Thermotoga maritima MSB8: one gene and its partner. The protein of the gene in region 2 interacts with the protein of the main gene of each other region in a pairwise test. Links are inferred from orthologs where the notes say so. Each region holds a gene or a part of one and is shown on either strand. Other genes may lie near its edges.

Region 1 (3,049 bases), 1.6 Mb from region 2 along the record:
TGGAAGGATGGATCTCTTTGTCGTTCCTGATTTTTGTATTTGCGGCTTTCACAGATTATCTCGATGGTTTTTTTGCGAGGAAGAAAAACCAGGTAACGGATTTTGGAAAGGTCTTCGATCAGGTTTCTGACAAGATTCTCGTGATATCCACGGCAGTGGCCATGTTGGATGTTCTTCCGTTGTGGTACGTTCTGGTTGTCTTTGCAAGAGACACCTTTGTAAACGGGCTCAGAATACTCGCAGCCAGCAGAGGAAACGTTGTGCCAGCGAGGTGGATAGGGAAGGCGAAGACTGTTTCTCAATTTGTGGTGTTGATCGCTGCGTATCTCTTCAAGATGGGCTTTTTGAGTAACGCACTTCTCATGTTTTTTGTGGTGCTCTCACTCACAGTAACGGTGATCTCCTGGATTACGTACACGATCGATATTGCAAGAATCACGAAATTGGAGGGATAGTTCATGAGAACCTTCATTGCTATCGATGTCAACGAAGAAGTCAAGAAGCAAGCCTCTGAGATCATAGAAAAACTCATGAAAAGAGGCTTTGGTGCAACGTGGGTTTCTGAAGAAAACATGCACCTCACGCTTTTTTTCCTGGGAGAGGTTGACGAGCAGAAAATCTCCGAAATAGCCGAACACCTCTGTAGAAGAGTGAGAGGTTTTCCTTCTTTTTCGTTCACCGTGAAAGGTTTTGGGTACTTCAAGAGGAAGATGTCTCCGCGCGTCTTTTGGCTCGGAGTGGAGAACACCGATCGCTTGATGAAACTCTACGAAGAGCTCAGAAACGAGCTGTCTCACCACGGTTTCTCGTTTGAAGAGAAGTTCGTTCCTCACATTACAATTGGAAGGGTGAAGTACTACCCGGACAAGTGGGAAAAACTGATCGAAGATATCGATTTTCCGCCCATCGAAGTTGCGGTGGACAGATTCAAGATTTACTCGTCCACGTTAACACCGACAGGTCCCATCTACAAAGTTCTCTACGAATGTCAGTTTGAAGGAGGATTGATCAGGTATGCCTGAGGAAAAACAGAAAAAGAGTGTCCTGGAGAAAGCGTTGAAGAGAATAGAAGAAAACTTTGGAAAGGGTTCCATAATGATCCTGGGTGATGAAACCCAGGTTCAGCCTGTAGAGGTGATACCAACAGGGTCCCTCGCCATCGATATCGCAACGGGTGTTGGAGGATATCCAAGAGGAAGGATCGTGGAAATCTTTGGTCAGGAATCGAGTGGAAAAACTACCCTTGCACTCCACGCCATAGCAGAGGCCCAGAAGATGGGAGGAGTGGCTGCTTTCATAGACGCAGAACACGCACTGGACCCTGTTTACGCGAAAAACCTTGGAGTGGATCTGAAGAGTCTTCTCATCTCTCAGCCTGATCATGGAGAGCAAGCACTCGAAATAGTGGATGAACTCGTAAGAAGTGGTGTGGTTGACCTCATAGTTGTTGATTCCGTTGCGGCTCTCGTTCCCAGAGCGGAAATAGAAGGTGCCATGGGAGACATGCAGGTGGGTCTTCAGGCACGTCTCATGTCGCAGGCACTGAGAAAGATCGCGGGAAGTGTGAACAAATCAAAGGCGGTAGTGATATTCACGAACCAGATCAGAATGAAGATAGGTGTTATGTTTGGGAGCCCGGAAACCACAACCGGTGGACTCGCCTTGAAATTCTACGCAACCATGAGGATGGAAGTCAGGAGGGGTGAACCTATAAAGGAAGGAAAAGATGTGATAGGCAACGTGATAAGTGTAAAGATCGTGAAGAACAAGGTTGCTCCTCCGTTCAAAACCGCACAGACGTACATCATATACGGAAAAGGAATCGATAGAGAGTACGAGCTGTTCAATATCGCTGTAAATGAAGGGATAGTAGACAGAAAAGGTAGCTGGTATTACTACACCACTCTCAAAGGTGAGGAAGTTTCTCTTGGGCAGGGAAGCTCGAACGCCGTTCAGTTTCTCAAAGACAACCCTGAAATAGCAGGAGAGATCGAAAGGAGAATAAGAGAAAAATATGGATTACTATCAGTGGAGAAAGAAGAACAGAGGAAAGAAAAGAAATCTTCAGGCGAAGAAGCCTCTTAATTATGCGTTGAGGCTCCTCAAATATCGAGTCAGATTTGAAGACGAACTTCGCGAACGATTGAAGAAACAGGGCTTCGCAGATGAGGAAGTGGAAAGTACCATTACTACCTTGAAGAAGCAGGGATATCTGGACGACGAAAAAGCGGCTTATCTCTTTGCACTCGATGAGATGCGATTGAAGCTCTTTGGGCCGAGAGTCGTGAAAATGAAGCTCAAATCACTTGGAGTGGATGAAGAGATCATAGAAAGAGCAATCGAAAAGGCTCTGGAGGAGATCGATTTTCACGAGGAATTGAAGAGATTGAAAGGGCGATTCAAAGATCGATGGGAGCTAAGAGATTATCTCTACAGAAGAGGGTTCGATTCTTCTCTCATCGAAGAAATTCTCAATAAAATAGATGGAGGTGAAGAATGATGCTGTGGTACATAGTAGCAGGAGCCGGTGGTCTTCTGATTGGATATTTAATAGCAAACTATCAGATAAATCAAAAGCTCAGAAAAGCGAAAGAAGACGCTCAAACCATCATTGAAAAGGCGGAGAAAGAAGCAAACGAGATAAAAAAGAAAGCGATAATAGAAGGAAGAGAGGAAGTTCACAGGCTCAGAGAAGAATTCGAAAAAGAGCGATCCAGAAGAGAAGAGGAATTGAGAGCATTAGAAGAAAGACTCTTGAAAAGAGAAGAGCTCCTGACAAGAAAAGAAGAGAACCTTGAGAAAAGGGAACAGCAGGTTGAAGAACTCAAAGCAAATCTGGAAGAGAAAATGAGAGAGGTCGAAGAAAAGGAAAAAAGAATCGACGAAGAATTGAAACGCCTTGCCGGTATGACTGTAGAAGAGGCAAGAGAACTCATCCTCGAAGAAGCAAGGCAGAGGTACGAACACGACCTTGCGAAACTCTACAAAGAGATGAAAGAACAGGTTGAAGAAGAAGCTGAGAAGGAAGCCAAGAAAGTCATAGCATTCG
Region 2 (3,049 bases):
GGAATGTGTAAATTCAAAAGGTAAAGCTCCCCGTTCTTGAATCTACAGAAGGAATCCTTGAAATTGACTGAGCCGTTCCTCAGGGATTTCACTTCCGTTCCTGTGAGAACGATTCCCGCTTCGTAAGTTTCCAGGATCTCGTAGTCCGTGTAGGCTTTTTTGTTCGTGGCAACAACCTTCACCATCTCACCCCAGCCAGATACCTTCAAAATGGTCTATTCCTTCAGGAGTCACCCTCACAAAATCAACCCGCGCTGGTCCTTTTAATTTGTTCTGAATCATGTAAAATCTCGCTGTCTGTTCCAGGTTCCTCACCTTTTTGAGATCTATTCTTTCAAGAGGATCCACTTTCCCACTTCCGCTTTTGACTTCCACGAAAACTATCTCTCTCCCATCGCGCGCCACTATGTCTATCTCACCGTACTTCGTTCTGTAGTTTCTTTCAAGAATTTTGTAACCTTTTTTCTTCAAAAATTTACATGCGAGTTCTTCCGCTTCCTTCCAGTCCATCATCTGTGGATTCCGGGGACTTTTATGTGACCGTCTTTTTCTTCCGGGAAGTTCTTCTTTATGAGGTCCCGCATTTCAAAGAACCTCGGATCTCCTTTTCTGAGTTTGGCGCTGTCCTCAACGGGTGTGTACATTGGCTCCACACCCTCCACGTCGACTTCGTTGAGGAGCTCCACGTAATCGAGTATCTCCTGAAAATCTTTCATCAGACTTTCTCTCTGGTCTTCGGAGAGTTCTAACCTTGCCAGATTTTCAAGATGAAGCACTAGGTCCTTTGTAACCTTTATCATTCCTTAAAACCCCCTTCAGGTCATCTTTTGAAACTTCAGAAGCTTTTATGTTCTCACTCTTGAGTTCTTCGTAGAGTTCCTCACGAAGAATCTTCACATGTTTGGGTGCCTCTATACCAATTTTAACAGAATTCCCCTCTATCTTCAGGACAGTAATCACTATGTCTTCACCAATCACGATCTTTTCCCCTACTCTTCTAGTGAGAACCAGCACGTTATCACCCCAGCAATCTGTATGCACCGCCGTCGAACCAGATCATTCCCATCAGTTCCATCTCCGATATCACCCTGAGGACCTCCGAAACGCTCCACCCCAATTCTTCAACAAGCTCATCGACTGTTTTTGGCGAACTTCTCAACAGATCGTAGATCTTCTTTTTGTCATCATCGAGCGATGGGGAAGCGATTCTTCTGATTCCAAAATGAGTTTCAAGGTCTTCCTCGTCGGTGAGGGGATAGGCACCTGACTTTATCAGATAGTTCGTACCTTCGCTGGTCTTCCTATCTATATCACCGGGAACGGCGAACACATCACGACCGCTTTCCAGAGCAAACTTCACCGTTATGAGTGCACCGCTTTTGATGGGAGCCTCTGTGACGATGATCGCATCAGAAAGACCCGCTATGATTCGATTTCTCGCTGGAAAATGATGTTTTCGAGCACGAGTTCCCATTGGATACTCACTGACAACACACCCGTTTTTCACAATTTCATGGAAGAGTCGTTCGTTCGATCGCGGATAAACAACATCCACTCCTGTGCCGAGAACCGCCACCGTCTTTCCTCCAGAACTCAGGGCTTCCTTGTGTGCAACGGAATCTATTCCAAACGCCATGCCGGAAACGATCACAAAGTATTCGCTCAGCAGTTTAACAAAGCGCTTTGTGACGTTCACTCCATAACTTGTGGGTCTTCTTGTTCCCACAACTCCCACACACTTTTCTTTCAAGAGCTCAGCATCGCCCCTCACAAAAAGAACAGCTGGCGGATACCTGATCTCCCTCAAGTGCTGGGGGTAGTCATCTTCCCAGAACGAAACGAGCTTCACATTGTGTTTCCTTATCAGTTCCTTTTGCCTTTCTAATTCTTCTTTTCCGCACTTTTCAAGAAACTTCCTCGTCTTTTTTGGATCCGCGTTCTTCAGAAATTTTTCGAGAGGTAACTCCGGTTCCAGTTCCCGAAGATGGAACTCACCACGATGAACGAGCAGAGCCATCTCAAGAGGAGACATTCTTGTACTCCTCGAGAATCTTCTTTATCTTCTCTTCGACACCCTGAGGTCTTCCGGGGAGACACCTGTTCGTTTCCGCCTGACCCTTCACGATCGCCTTCGCGTAGGCTTCACACCCGGCAAAACCGCACGCGCCACAGTTTATTCCAGGAAGAACCTCCGTTATCATCTTCACACGTGGATCTTCTTCCACCTTGAATCTTTGCGCAGAATAGGCAAGAAAAGCCCCGAACCCAAAACCCAGAACAGCGAGCAAGAGCGTCGAGTAGATGACTTCCAACTCCTTCACCTCCTCACAGCTTCACCATTCCCTGGAATCCCATGAAAGCAAGCGAAAGAAGTCCCGCGGTGATGAGGGCTATGGCGGTGCCTTTGAAAGGCTCCGGCAGATCGTAGAGATCCATTTTTTCCCTTATTCCGGCGAATATCACAAGAGCAAGAGCAAATCCAAGACCAGATCCCAGTGCGTGGAAGACCGCCTCAACAAAGTTGAGCTTCATGAGACTGTTCAAAAGCACCATACCGAGGATCGCACAGTTTGTGGTGATGAGAGGCAGGAAAATACCAAGCGCTTCGTAGAGATCCGGGCTGGTTTTCTTCAAAAACAGTTCGACGAACTGGACGAAAGAAGCGATGACGAGTATGAAGACGATCGTTCTCAGAAATTCAAGTCCTGTGGAGATAAGGAGCTTGTCCAGAAACCAGCTGATGGCAGCAGAAACCGTCATAACGAACGTAACGGCTATACCCATTCCTGTTGCCGTTTCCAACCTTTTGGAGACCCCCAGGAAGGGACAAATCCCGAGAAACCTCGCCAGAACGAAGTTGTTCACGAATATGGCAGAAAAGAAGAGCAAAAACACCTTCATTTCGCTTCACCTCTTTTCTTTCTCCTGATGCCGATGTAGGTGAAGAGTGCAGAGAGAAGACCGAGTGTTATGTAGGCTCCCGGTGGAAGAATTTCAAGAAATATCTTCAACTCCCACACTTTGTAACCGAAGATCGTACCGTTACCGA

Evidence for each region. The genes of interacting proteins can lie anywhere in the genome.
Region 1: the proteins of dprA (region 2) and recA interact in binary tests that used the Bacillus subtilis proteins (3 or more experiments, as listed by UniProt). The link is inferred for Thermotoga maritima MSB8 from one-to-one orthologs.

What each region holds. Positions count from the first base shown.
Region 1 is NC_000853.1:1,841,092-1,844,140, reverse strand. The notes cover bases 74-3,049. They hold recA (recombinase RecA), read left to right. Parts: upstream 74-1,014; coding sequence 1,015-2,085; downstream 2,086-3,049. Other genes in these bases: rny (ribonuclease Y), read left to right, coding at 2,500-3,049; TM_RS09445 (regulatory protein RecX), read left to right, coding at 2,015-2,500; thpR (RNA 2',3'-cyclic phosphodiesterase), read left to right, coding at 459-1,022; TM_RS09460 (CDP-alcohol phosphatidyltransferase family protein), read left to right, coding at 74-455. In the rest of the region: more of TM_RS09460, read left to right, coding at 1-73. UniProt on the Bacillus subtilis protein: Multifunctional protein involved in homologous recombination, DNA repair and competence.
Region 2 is NC_000853.1:261,945-264,993, reverse strand. The notes cover bases 26-3,001. They hold dprA (DNA-processing protein DprA), read right to left. Parts: upstream 2,033-3,001; coding sequence 1,019-2,032; downstream 26-1,018. Other genes in these bases: rsxE (electron transport complex subunit RsxE), read right to left, coding at 2,898-3,001; rsxA (electron transport complex subunit RsxA), read right to left, coding at 2,326-2,901; TM_RS01285 (RnfABCDGE type electron transport complex subunit B), read right to left, coding at 2,019-2,312; csrA (carbon storage regulator CsrA), read right to left, coding at 763-1,014; gatC (Asp-tRNA(Asn)/Glu-tRNA(Gln) amidotransferase subunit GatC), read right to left, coding at 510-800. Outside these bases: more of rsxE, read right to left, coding at 3,002-3,049. UniProt on the Bacillus subtilis protein: Protein that helps load RecA onto ssDNA during transformation. Binds cooperatively to circular ssDNA, is able to bridge different segments of DNA. Favors the loading of RecA onto SsbA- or SsbB-coated ssDNA and formation of RecA-DNA filaments.